One region of the Streptomyces sp. NPDC029159 genome, then DNA from elsewhere that is predicted to be linked to it. Evidence: riboswitches for the same ligand, from Rfam matches in the RefSeq annotation. Region 1 holds a riboswitch; the other holds the start of a gene.
The links. Region 1 has a riboswitch for S-adenosylmethionine ahead of ACZ4U4_RS18820 (aminotransferase class V-fold PLP-dependent enzyme). Riboswitches for the same ligand answer to the same signal wherever they lie in the genome.

Region 1 (5,951 bases):
CCGCTCGCCCCCGGCTCCCCTGCTGGACGCTCCACCACGGTCTACTCGCCCCGACCCTCAGACGTCCGCGCCCGGACGGTCGACCAGTTCGATCTGGTCGACCGCGTTGCACCAGCGGCAGCGCACGGACTCGACGGCGTCGCTGAGCACCTCGCGCTCCTCGATCTTCGGCTCCCCGGCCAGATCGAGGTGGGTGTACTCGACCACCTTGGACGTGCGGGTCACGTCGAAGCGGGTGAGGTTGCCACAGAGCGTGCAGCGCCACCGGGTCCGGTCCGTCGGCAGGGGAACAGCCATCGTGATCGTCCTTCTTCCTACTCGTGCGGTGCGGGTGCTGCGGCCTCACGCGGTGCGCCGTCGGACTGCGGGAAGTACGCAAAGTACCGACCGTAACCCTACGGCCTGACGGCACGGCCGCGCGGGCACCGCCCAGGAGACGGGACGCGGCGAGGCAGTCCGCCCCGATCCCCCCCATTACGGCATGATCCCCTCATGACGGCGCCGCCCCTGCCTCCCCCACCGCCCGACGACGCCCGGCCCCGGCAGCCGGGCACCCCACCGGACGCCCGCCATCCGGACCGTCCCGCCCGCAGCACGTACTCCGTGACCAACCTCCTCATCGCCGTCTGCTGCGTCCTCTTCGTCCTCGGCCCCGCCTCCGGCCTCAACCCGCTCCACGGCACCGGCGACGCCCTCCTCCAGGCACAGTCCGCGTACTTCGCGCGCTGGGGCGTCATCCCCCGCGACCTGTGGGCCGGCCACCCGGCCGCCTGGCTCACCCCGCTCACCGCGCTCTTCGTCCACGGCAGCTGGCTGCACCTGCTCGGCAACGCCCTCTTCCTGCACGTCTTCGGCGGCATGACCGAAGCCCGCATGGGCCGCACCGCGTACACCGTCTTCTACCTCGTCACCGGCTACCTGGCACTCCTCGGCTACGCCGCCGCCCACGCCACCTCCGGCCAGACGCTGGTCGGCGCCTCCGGCTCCATCTCCGGCGTCCTGGGCGCGTTCCTCTACCTCTTCCCCCGCGCCCGCGTCACCAGCCTCTTCCCCTTCCTCTTCTTCCTCCCGCTGCGCTTCCCCGCCTGGGTGGTGCTGCTCTTCTGGTTCGCCCTCCAGTGGCTGGCCGCCCAACGCGACCCGGCGGGCCCCGGCGTCGCCTACCTCGCCCACGTCATCGGCTTCGCCCTCGGCTTCCTCTACGCATGGGCCCGCCACCGGCCCGCTACTGTGGAGGTCACCAGGGGGAATGCACCGGCGACCGAGGGAGAGAGCCAGCCGTGATCACGTCGATCGTGCTCATCAAGACCAGCGTGGACCAGATCCCGGAGATCGCCGAGCAGATCGCCGCGCTCGAAGGGGTCAGCGAGGTGTACTCCGTCACCGGCGCCCACGACCTCATCGCGATGGTCCGCGTGGCCGCCCACGACGACCTCGCCGACGTCATCCCCGGCCGCATCAGCAAGGTCCCCGGCGTCGCCTCCACCGAGACGCATATTGCGTTCCGCACGTATTCGCAGCATGACCTGGAGGCGGCGTTTGCCATCGGTTTGGATGCCTGACGCCTGCGGCGTGCGGTTCGCCGGTCGCCTGCGGCGGGCTGCGTAGTTCTTCGGCTCTCCCGCCGTGGGGGGTTTGCCTGCGGCGGGCTGCGTAGTTGTTCGGCTCGCCCGCCGTGGGGGTTGTTCGCCGTTGCGCCTGCGGCGGGCGTGGGTTGTCGGGAGCGGGGGCCCACCTGCGGACTCCGTCCTCCGGCGGGCCCCCTCCCGTGAGTGGGTGGTGAGAGGCCGGTGGGGGTGCGCCACCGTTGTCGACATTCCCTGTCAGTGGTCGATCCATGGGCGTGCCACCGTCGTCGTCCGCCCCCGACCACAGTCCGTACGAGCGGCCCCTCCCACTCAGGCACGCCGGACAGTCAAGGCCAGCCCCCACCGTCTTTTTCTTTCCCCACCCACCCACGGAAGGGGACGGACCGCAGGACGAAGTCCGGAGGTCCGGCACCGCAGCCGAAAAGCCTCGCGCAGCGACCACGCCCGCCGCAGGCGCAAACAAACGGACAGCGGGCAACGCACCGCACCCGGCACCGCGCAGCGGACGGGCACAACGCAGGCCGCTAGGCCACCAGCTCCCGGACCGCCCGGACAAAGCGGTCCACATGCTCGTCGGGCGTCCCGGCACCGAAGCTGACCCGCACCGCACCCAACGCGCTCCCGCCTGCCGCAGGCACAGGCGCAGGCGACCCGCACTCGGCGGGCTCGTCCCGAGCCCCGCCGAGCAGCGCACGGACCAGCGGGTGGGCGCAGAAGAGCCCGTCGCGGACGCCGATCCCGTACTCCGTGGACAGCGCCGCCGCGAGGCGGGAGCTGTCCCAGCCGTCGACGACGAAGGAGAGCACCCCGACGCGGTGGGCGTCGTCGCCGAAGAGGGACAGGACGCGGACGCCGGGGATCTCCGCGAGGCCGGTCCGGACGCGGGTGATGAGTTCCTGTTCGCGGGCGACGACCGCGTCGAAGCCCGCCTCGGTGAGCGCCCGGCACGCGGAGGCGATCGCGTAGGCGCCGATGACGTTGGGCGAACCGGCCTCGTGACGGGCGGCGGTCGTGTGCCAGGCGACGTCGACGCCGCCGTCGGGGCGGCGTGCGACGGTGCGGCTGGCACCGCCGCCGGCCAGGTACGGGTCGGCGTCCTGCAGCCAGTCGGCACGGCCGGCCAGCACCCCGGAGCCGAACGGCGCGTACAGCTTGTGGCCGGAGAACGCGACCCAGTCCACGTCGAGTTCGGCGAGGTGGACGGGCTGGTGCGGCACCAGCTGGGCGGCGTCCAGCACGATCCGCGCGCCGTGGGCGTGGGCCGCGGCGGCCAGCTCCTTGATCGGCCAGATCTCGCCGGTGACGTTGGAGGCGCCGGTCACACAGACCAAAGCCTGCCCGTGGGGCTCGCGGGCGGCGAGGGCCTTCTCCAGGGTGTCGACGGCCTGCCGGGGGGTGCGCGGTGCGTCGAGGTAGGTGACGTCGACGCCGTCGCGCTGCTCCCACGGCAGCAGCGCGGCGTGGTGCTCGGTCTCGAAGACGAAGACCCGGGTGGCCGGCGGCAGCGCGGCGGCCAGCAGGTTGAGGGAGTCGGTGGTGGAGCGCGTGAAGATCACCTGGTCGTCGTCGCGGCAGCCGAGGAAGTCGGCGACGGTGGCGCGGGCGTTCTCGAAGAGGTCGGTGGAGAGCTGCGAGAGGTAGCCGGCGCCGCGGTGCACGCTCCCGTAGTACGGGGCGTAGGCGGCCACGTCGTCCCAGACCCGCTGGAGCGCCGGGGCGCTCGCCGCGTAGTCCAGGGCGGCGTAGCCGATCTCGCCGCCGGTGGCCAGCGGCACCTGAACATCTCGCCCCAGAACGCTCAGTTCGTCACAGAGGGGGCGGTCGGTGGCAACGGTGGAGACAGACATGGCGAACTCCCGTGAGAGAAAGGCGAATTCACCGCGCGCGGGCAGGCGGAAGCGCGAAAGGGCGCGGCGGAATTCGGCAGGAAAAAGCAGCGGCGGAGCGCTGAATTGCTTCAGAAAGCGAAAAGCTGGAGAGGGGGCTTGTGCAGCCCTATCGCATTCGCTGGTTCACGGAAGTTCTCCCTCTGAGGACCAGGATCCCTGGCGAGGGATCCGCGCTTGCCGCAGACCTCGCTGCCTGCGGCCTGGTCATCACCCGGGGCACCCCGCCACGGAAGGAGGGTTGCCGGACAGCGGGCCGGGGCCTGTGTCGCTGTCACTCGTGACCTGCGCAGCATCATGCCATATGCACGGAACGGCGCAAGCCCGGTCCGGTTGTTGAGATCAACCGGACCGGAATTGCACGGAATTCCCGCAACGGCCGTACGGCGCTCGGGCGTTACCGGCCGCCGCCCGTCGCTCAGGCGTGACTGGCCGCCGCCCAGCGCTCCAGCGCCCGCTTGGCCGCGCCGGAGTCGATGGACTCCGCCGCCCGCTCCATACCGGCCCGGAGCTGCTCGGTCAGCGGCGCCGCGGTCGGCGCGAGCGCGGCGAGCGCCGCCGCCGAGTTCAGCAGCACCGCCTCCCGGACCGGGCCCTTCTCCCCGTCCAGCAGCCGCCGCGCCACCTCGGCGTTGTACGCCGCGTCGGCACCGCGCAGCGCCTCCACCGGGACCAGCGGGATGCCGACGTCCCGCGGGTCGAAGGTCTCCTCCCGCACCGCGCCGTCCCGCACGATCCACACCCGCGACGTCGCCGTCGTCGTCAGCTCGTCCAGCCCGTCGTCGCCGCGGAAGACCAGCGCGGACGAACCGCGCTCGGCGAGCACCCCGGCGAGGATCGGCGCCATCCGGGCGTCCGCGACGCCGGTCGCCTGCGCCTGCACCCGCGCCGGGTTGGTGAGCGGGCCCAGCACGTTGAACGTGGTCCGGATGCCGAGCTGACCGCGGGCGGTGGCGACGTGGCGCAGCGCCGGGTGGAAGGTGACCGCGAAGCAGAACGTGATGCCCGCCTCCTCGGCGACCTCCACGACCCGCCGCGGCGAGAGGTTCAGCCGGACGCCGAGCTTCTCCAGGACGTCGGAGGAGCCGCTCGCCGAGGACGCGGCACGGTTGCCGTGCTTGACGACCTTCGCGCCCGTACCGGCCACCACGATGGAGGACATCGTGGAGATGTTGACGGTCTTGGCGCCGTCGCCGCCGGTGCCCACGATGTCCACACCGGGGCCCGCCACCTCGATCAGCCGGGCGTGCGCATACATCGCGCGGACCAGCCCGGAGATCTCCGCGACGGTCTCGCCCTTGGCCCGCAGCGCCACCGCGAACCCGGCGATCTGCGCGTCGGTGGCCTCGCCCCGCATGATCCGGTCCATCGCCCAGGCGGTGTCGTCCGCGGCGAGGTCCCGGCCGTCGAGCAGGGCGTTCAGGACACCCGGCCAGGTGTGGGCCGCCACGCTGTCGCCGCCTGCCGGGGTCGCAACGTTCATGGTCCACACTCCTGGTCGGTTCCTGCGTATGAGGCAAACCCTACCGAGCCCGGGGAATGCCGGAGGGCCCCGTCCGGTGTCCGGACGGGGCCCTCTGGGTGGCGTCACTTCCGCCGTGTCCTCACGGCGGCTCGGTGATCAGTGGTGGCCGTGGCCGCTGCTGATCTCCTTGTACTCCTCGACGGTCGGCTTCGGGATGACGTTGTCCTCGCCGTAGTACGCCTTCGAGAGCTTGGCACGCAGCTTCTGCGACCGCGTGACCTTGCGCTCGACGCCGTTCTCGTCGACCTCGGCCGCCAGCTCCAGCGGAGCGGGCTGCTCGTGCTGGGTGAGGACGTGCAGCTGCTCCTGGGTGAGCGGCTCATGGACCTCGACGAACTCACCGTGCGGCAGGCGCTTGATGATGCCCGACTCGCGGCCGTGCAGCACCTTGTCCCGGTCGCGGCGCTGCAGACCCAGGCAGATCCGCTTGGTGGCGATGAACGCCAGCACCGGGCCGACGAAGAACGCGATCCGCACGAACCAGGTGATCGAGTTGATCGACAGGTGGAAGTGGGTCGCCCACAGGTCGTTACCGCCACCGATCAGCATCACGAAGTACGCGACCAGCCAGGCCACACCGAAGCCGGTACGGGTCGGGGCGTTGCGCGGACGGTCCAGGATGTGGTGCTCGCGCTTGTCACCCCGCACCCAGGACTCGATGAACGGGTAGACCGCGATGGCCACCAGCACCAGCGGGAAGATCAGGATCGGGATGAGCACACCGAAGTTGATGGTGTGACCCCAGAAGTCCCACTCCCAGCCCGGCATCACTCGGACGAGGCCCTCGGCGAAGCCCATGTACCAGTCGGGCTGGGCGCCGGTGGACACCTGGTCCGGGCGGTACGGGCCGATGGCCCACACCGGGTTGATGCTGGCGATGGCCGCGATGACCGAGATGACACCGAAGACCAGGAAGAAGAAGCCTCCGGCCTTGGCCATGTAGACCGGCAG
Region 2 (5,951 bases), on a different contig from region 1:
CGCCTGTCCCGGGGGCGCGGTGACCACGTGCGGCGCCTCGCCGTCCGAATGGTGGACGGCGCACCGCGCTCCCAGCGTGGCCGTACAGCACGCCACGAACGCCGCCGCCCACCGCTCCGTCAGAAAACCCGCCCGGTCCGCGCCGAGCATCCCGCGGATCAGCCGCTCGCGGATGTCGTCGGGCAGCAGCGCGAAGTACTCCGGCGGCGCCCACGGCGTGTGCGAGAAGTGCCCGATCCGCAGGTCGGGGCGGCGCTCGCGGAGCATCTCGGGGGCCAGTGCCAGGTGGTAGTCCTGGATCAGCACCGCCGCGCCTGGCGCCGCCGCCCGGTCCAGCGCCCCCGCGAACGCCGCGTTGTACGCCTCGTACGCCGCCCACCGCTTCCGGAACTCCGTGTCGAACGACGGCTCCAGCGGTGTCTGGTAGAGCATGTGGTGGATGAACCAGAGCACCGAATTGGCGATGCCGTTGTAGGCGGCGGCGTGCACCTCCGCCGGAATGTCCAGCATCCGGACGCGTTGTCCACCGGTGTCGGCCGCCGGAAGCTCCCCGTCCGCCCGCCGTACCGCCTCCCGGTCACCGTCGCCGAGCGCCGCACACACCCACACCGCATCCGTCTCCGGACCGATCGCCGACAGCCCCGAGACCAGCCCGCCGCCACCCCGCCTCGCGCTCAGCGCGCCGTCCGCGCCGACGGCGTACGAGACCGGGCCGCGGTTGGACGCGACGAGCACCTCGGCGCCGCGCCCCGCGGCCGGCGTCCGGGCAGGGCTGGTACCGCTGGGTTCGGAGGCCATGCCGCGACCCTAGCCCGCACCGGATCGGCGCACACGTACGAATGCGGCCAAGGGAGGGACACCCGCCGCTCCACCGGGTGAGCGCACCGGGTTTTCTCAGGCCGCGCGGCTCGCCGCGTACTCCGGGACCTCCGCCATCGGCGGCCGCTCCTCGGTGTCGACATCGCTCGTCCGGGGGACGAAACCGCCCTCACCGCGCACGAACTGCGTCAGCCGCGGCCGCACCAAATGGCCGCGCGCCAACCGGAGTTGAGCGGTGCGGTAGATCGCCGCGGCCATCCGGCCGAGCGCCTGGCCGTCCTGATGGCGGTGCTTGCGGACCCCGACGTCCACCTGGGCGAGCGCGTCCAGACCGACCGTGTGCAACGCGTCGACCAGCAGCCCCAGCTCCACGCCGTAGCCGACCGGGAACGGCAGCCGCTCCAGCAGCGACCGGCGCGCCGCGTACTCCCCGCCCAGCGGCTGTACGAACCCGGCCAGCTGCGGCCAGTGGAGGTTGAGCAGCGGACGGGCGACCAGTTCGGTGACCCGGCCGCCCTGGCCCGGGCCGCCCCCGGGCGCGCCGCCGGTCTCCAGCGGCCGGTCGTACATCGCCTTCACGAACTGCACGTCCGGATCGGTCAGCAGCGGCCCGACGATCCCGGAGACGAAGGTCGGCGAGAACTCCCGCAGGTCGGCGTCGACGAAGCAGACGATGTCGCCGCGGGTGACCAGCAGCGACCGCCACAGCACCTCGCCCTTGCCGGGCACCGCCGGCAGCCGCGGCAGGATGCTGTCGCGGGCGACCACCCGCGCCCCGGCCGCCGCCGCGACCTCGGCCGTCCGGTCCGTGGACCCGGAATCGAGCACCACCAGTTCATCGACGAGCGGCACCTCCTCGGTCATCAGGGCGGCGCGGACGGCCGCGACGATCGTCCCGACCGTCGCCTCCTCGTCGAGCGCGGGCAGTACGACGCTGACCGTGCGGCCGCTGAGCCGCTTGGCCTCCAGCAGTTGCGGCAGCGGTCGGTCGGCCGCCGACCAGGAGCGACGCCCCAGCCAGCGCTCCACCTCTTCCAGCACGTCTACGACTCCTCGGTGCGCGCCGTCTCGGCGGCGCATGTGATCCATCTCGCGGTTCGGACGACTATCTCTACTGTCAGTGCCGTCGGTTACAGTCTTGAACAACGCGGACGACCGTCGCATGCCGGGGGTCACCGCACCACAAACGCCTGGGTTTCCCCAGCGCCATACCGCTCATCCAGAGGGGCAGAGGGACACGGCCCGTTGAAGCCCCGGCAACCCTCCAGCCGGTCTCGACCGCATCACGCGGCGCGAGGCTCCCGGCTAGGGAAGGTGCCAAATCCGTCTCGTGGCGAAATGCGCCGCGAGGAAGATGAGGAGAAAGGGCCTCGCCTCCATGGCTGCGCAAACTGTTGAAGTCACCGAAAACGCTCCCTCCGTCACTCTCGGTGCTGCCGTCGGTCTCTCCTGTCGCGAATGCGGCGAGCGCTTCCCGCTCGGCCCGATCTTCGCCTGCGCGACCTGCTTCGGTCCGCTGGAGGTGGCCTACGACCTGCCGAGCGGTGACCCGGAGGCGTTGAAGAAGCAGATCGAGGCCGGTCCCCACAACATCTGGCGGTACGCACCGCTGCTGCCCGTCCCCGCGGACGTGGCCGAGAAGCCGAACCTCAACCCCGGCTTCACCAAGCTCGTCAAGGCCGACAACCTCGCCCGTGAGCTGGGCGTCACCGGCGGCCTCTACGTCAAGGACGACTCCGGCAACCCGACGCACTCCTTCAAGGACCGGGTCGTCGCCATCGCGGTCGAGGCGGCGCGCGCCTTCGGCTTCACCACCCTCTCCTGCTCCTCGACCGGCAACCTCGCCGGTGCCGTCGGCGCCGCCGCCCGCCGCGCCGGGTTCCGCTCCTGCGTCTTCATCCCGCACGACCTGGAGGCGGGCAAGGTCGTCATGGCCGCGGTCTACGGCGGCGACCTCGTCGGCATCGAGGGCAACTACGACGACGTCAACCGCTTCTGCTCCGAGCTGATCGGCGATCCGCTCGGCGAGGGCTGGGGCTTCGTCAACGTCAACCTCCGCCCCTATTACGGCGAGGGCTCCAAGACGCTGGCGTACGAGATCTGCGAACAGCTCGGCTGGCGGCTGCCGGACCAGATCGTCATCCCGGTGGCCTCCGGCTCCCAGTTCACCAAGATCGACAAGGGGCTGAAGGAACTGATCACCCTCGGCCTCGTCGAGGAGAAGCCCTACAAGATCTACGGCGCCCAGGCCGAGGGCTGCTCCCCGGTCTCGACCGCGTTCAAGGCCGGCCACGACGTGGTCCGCCCGCAGAAGCCGGACACCATCGCCAAGTCCCTGGCGATCGGCAACCCGGCCGACGGGCCGTACGTCCTCGACATCGCACGCCGTACGGGCGGCGCGGTGGAGGATGTCGACGACGAGCAGGTCGTGGACGCGATCAAGCTGCTGGCGCGGACGGAGGGGATCTTCGCGGAGACCGCGGGCGGCGTGACCGTCGGCGTCACCAAGAAGCTCCTCGAAGCGGGCCTGCTCGACCCGGCCCGCTCCACCGTCATCCTCAACACCGGCGACGGCCTCAAGACGCTTGACGCCGTCGCTCCGACCTCCGGTCCCACGGCCACCATCCGCCCGAGCCTGGACGCGTTCCGCTCGGCCGGTCTGGCCGGCTGAATCCCGGTCGCTCCCCCGGCCGGAAGCCGGCCGATCCGGTCCGTCCGCCGCCGCCCCGCCCGGGGCGCGGCGGCCGGTTCCGCAGACGTATCCGCAGTCGTTGGAAGGCAGAACCCATGAGCGTCAAGGTCCGCATCCCCACCATCCTCCGTACGTACACCGGCGGCGCGTCCGAGGTCAGCGCCGAGGGCGCGACGCTGTCCGAGGTCATCACCGACCTGGAGAAGAACCACCAGGGCATCGCCGCCCGGGTGCTGGACGACGCGGGCAAGCTGCGGCGCTTCGTGAACGTCTACGTCAACGACGACGACGTCCGCTTCGAGCAGGGGCTTGAGACCCCGACGCCGGACGGCGTGGGCATCTCGATCATCCCGGCGGTGGCCGGCGGCTGCTGACACCCGCACCGGAGAGGGGAGCCGCCCGCCCGGGTGGCGAATGGTTCTCGCCATTCCTTTCCCCCGCTGACCGATAATCGCCCCGTCCGGATATCCGGACGGGGCGATTCCGCGTTGTGAAAGGGTCCTGCAAAACGCGATACCATTTCGCCGATCCCCTTCTTCTGCTCGTCGAGCGCGGTGTGGCGGCCTTCTGAACGCCCCGGGATCACGATGAGTTGTGTGCAAAGTGTGTGCGGTGTTTGCGTCCTAAGTTCCTTATGCCCGGCCCGAGTTGCCCGGGAATATTGCCAGTTCTGCGCATATCGCCACTTCTCGCGCCGTCAGAATTCTCGTCCGATTGACCTGTTGCGCTGGGCACCGGTGCGGATACATTCGGCGGCGGTCGACGCGTTCCGGCGCACACCCCACGGGCCATTCGCGGGGTGAGGTCTGACCCGGGTCCGCGGAGTGCGGTCCTGCGAAGGGCCAGTAATAGGGGAGTTAGGCATGGCTCAGGGCACCGTCAAGTGGTTCAACGCGGAGAAGGGGTACGGCTTCATCGCGGTCGACGGTGGTGCGGATGTTTTCGTCCACTACAGCGCGATCCAGATGGACGGCTACCGCACCCTCGAGGAGGGCCAGCGGGTCGATTTCGAGATCTCGCAGGGCCAGAAGGGGCCGCAGGCCGACATGGTCAAGTTGGCGGCCGGCTGAGCGCCGACCGACTGCGCGTCAAGGAGGCCCGCACCCCACGGGGGGTGCGGGCCTCCTGTTGTGCGCGGGTGCGGGGCGTGCGCGAGGGGGCGCAACGTGCCCTCCTTCGGGGAGCACCTTGCACTCGGAGGGGTCGAGTGCTAATCATTGCGTTAGCACTCTCCGAGTGAGAGTGACAGTTTTGGACCGTCGGTGAGGTCCACAGGCGGGGCGGGAAGGAACCGCTCCCTCGGTGGGCCGTCCGTCGCGGGCGCCAGCGCGGTCCGGAGGAAAGAGCCTCCACGCCCCAAAGGCGCGGGAGGTGCCCCCTTCGTCCTGGGAGGACCACTTCACATGGCCAAGATCATCGCGTTCGACGAGGAGGCGCGGCGCGGCCTTGAGCGCGGTATGAACCAGCTCGCCGACGCCGTCAAGGTGACCCTCGGCCCCAAGGGTCGCAACGTCGTCCTGGAGAAGAAGTGGGGCGCCCCCACGATCACCAACGATGGTGTGTCCATCGCCAAGGAGATCGAGCTGGAGGACCCGTACGAGAAGATCGGCGCCGAGCTGGTCAAGGAGGTCGCGAAGAAGACGGACGACGTCGCCGGTGACGGCACGACGACCGCGACCGTCCTGGCCCAGGCGCTGGTCCGCGAGGGCCTCCGCAACGTCGCCGCCGGCGCCAACCCGATGGCCCTCAAGCGCGGCATCGAGACCGCCGTCGAGGCCGTCTCCGCCGCCCTGCTGGAGCAGGCCAAGGACGTGGAGACCAAGGAGCAGATCGCTTCGACCGCCTCCATCTCCGCCGCCGACACCCAGATCGGCGAGCTGATCGCCGAGGCCATGGACAAGGTCGGCAAGGAAGGCGTCATCACCGTCGAGGAGTCCCAGACCTTCGGTCTGGAGCTGGAGCTCACCGAGGGTATGCGCTTCGACAAGGGCTACATCTCGGCGTACTTCGCCACCGACATGGAGCGTATGGAGGCGTCGCTCGACGACCCGTACATCCTGATCGTCAACTCCAAGATCGGCAACGTGAAGGACCTGCTGCCGCTCCTGGAGAAGGTCATGCAGTCCGGCAAGCCGCTGCTGATCATCGCCGAGGACGTCGAGGGCGAGGCCCTGTCGACCCTGGTCGTCAACAAGATCCGTGGCACCTTCAAGTCCGTCGCCGTCAAGGCCCCGGGCTTCGGTGACCGCCGCAAGGCCATGCTCGGCGACATCGCCATCCTCACCGGTGGCACCGTCATCTCCGAGGAGGTCGGCCTCAAGCTGGAGAACGCCGGTCTCGACCTGCTGGGCCGCGCCCGCAAGGTCGTCATCACCAAGGACGAGACCACCATCGTCGACGGTGCCGGTGACAGCGAGCAGGTCCAGGGCCGCGTCAACCA

Region 2: another riboswitch for S-adenosylmethionine. It lies ahead of thrC (threonine synthase); the one in region 1 lies ahead of ACZ4U4_RS18820 (aminotransferase class V-fold PLP-dependent enzyme).

What each region holds. Positions count from the first base shown of each region.
Region 1 is NZ_JBVHWT010000009.1:34,359-40,309, forward strand. It holds gene ACZ4U4_RS18800 (NYN domain-containing protein) at 1-38, opposite strand, end outside; gene ACZ4U4_RS18805 (hypothetical protein) at 58-297, opposite strand; gene ACZ4U4_RS18810 (rhomboid family intramembrane serine protease) at 493-1,284, shown strand; gene ACZ4U4_RS18815 (Lrp/AsnC family transcriptional regulator) at 1,281-1,562, shown strand; gene ACZ4U4_RS18820 (aminotransferase class V-fold PLP-dependent enzyme) at 2,114-3,436, opposite strand; SAM riboswitch class IV at 3,644-3,761, opposite strand; gene trpD (anthranilate phosphoribosyltransferase) at 3,894-4,958, opposite strand; gene qcrB (cytochrome bc1 complex cytochrome b subunit) at 5,097-5,951, opposite strand, start outside.
Region 2 is NZ_JBVHWT010000011.1:80,970-86,920, reverse strand. It holds gene ACZ4U4_RS21545 (alpha,alpha-trehalose-phosphate synthase (UDP-forming)) at 1-798, opposite strand, end outside; gene ACZ4U4_RS21540 (glucosyl-3-phosphoglycerate synthase) at 895-1,860, opposite strand; SAM riboswitch class I at 2,032-2,180, shown strand; gene thrC (threonine synthase) at 2,198-3,490, shown strand; gene ACZ4U4_RS21530 (MoaD/ThiS family protein) at 3,607-3,885, shown strand; gene ACZ4U4_RS21525 (cold-shock protein) at 4,375-4,581, shown strand; gene groL (chaperonin GroEL) at 4,915-5,951, shown strand, end outside.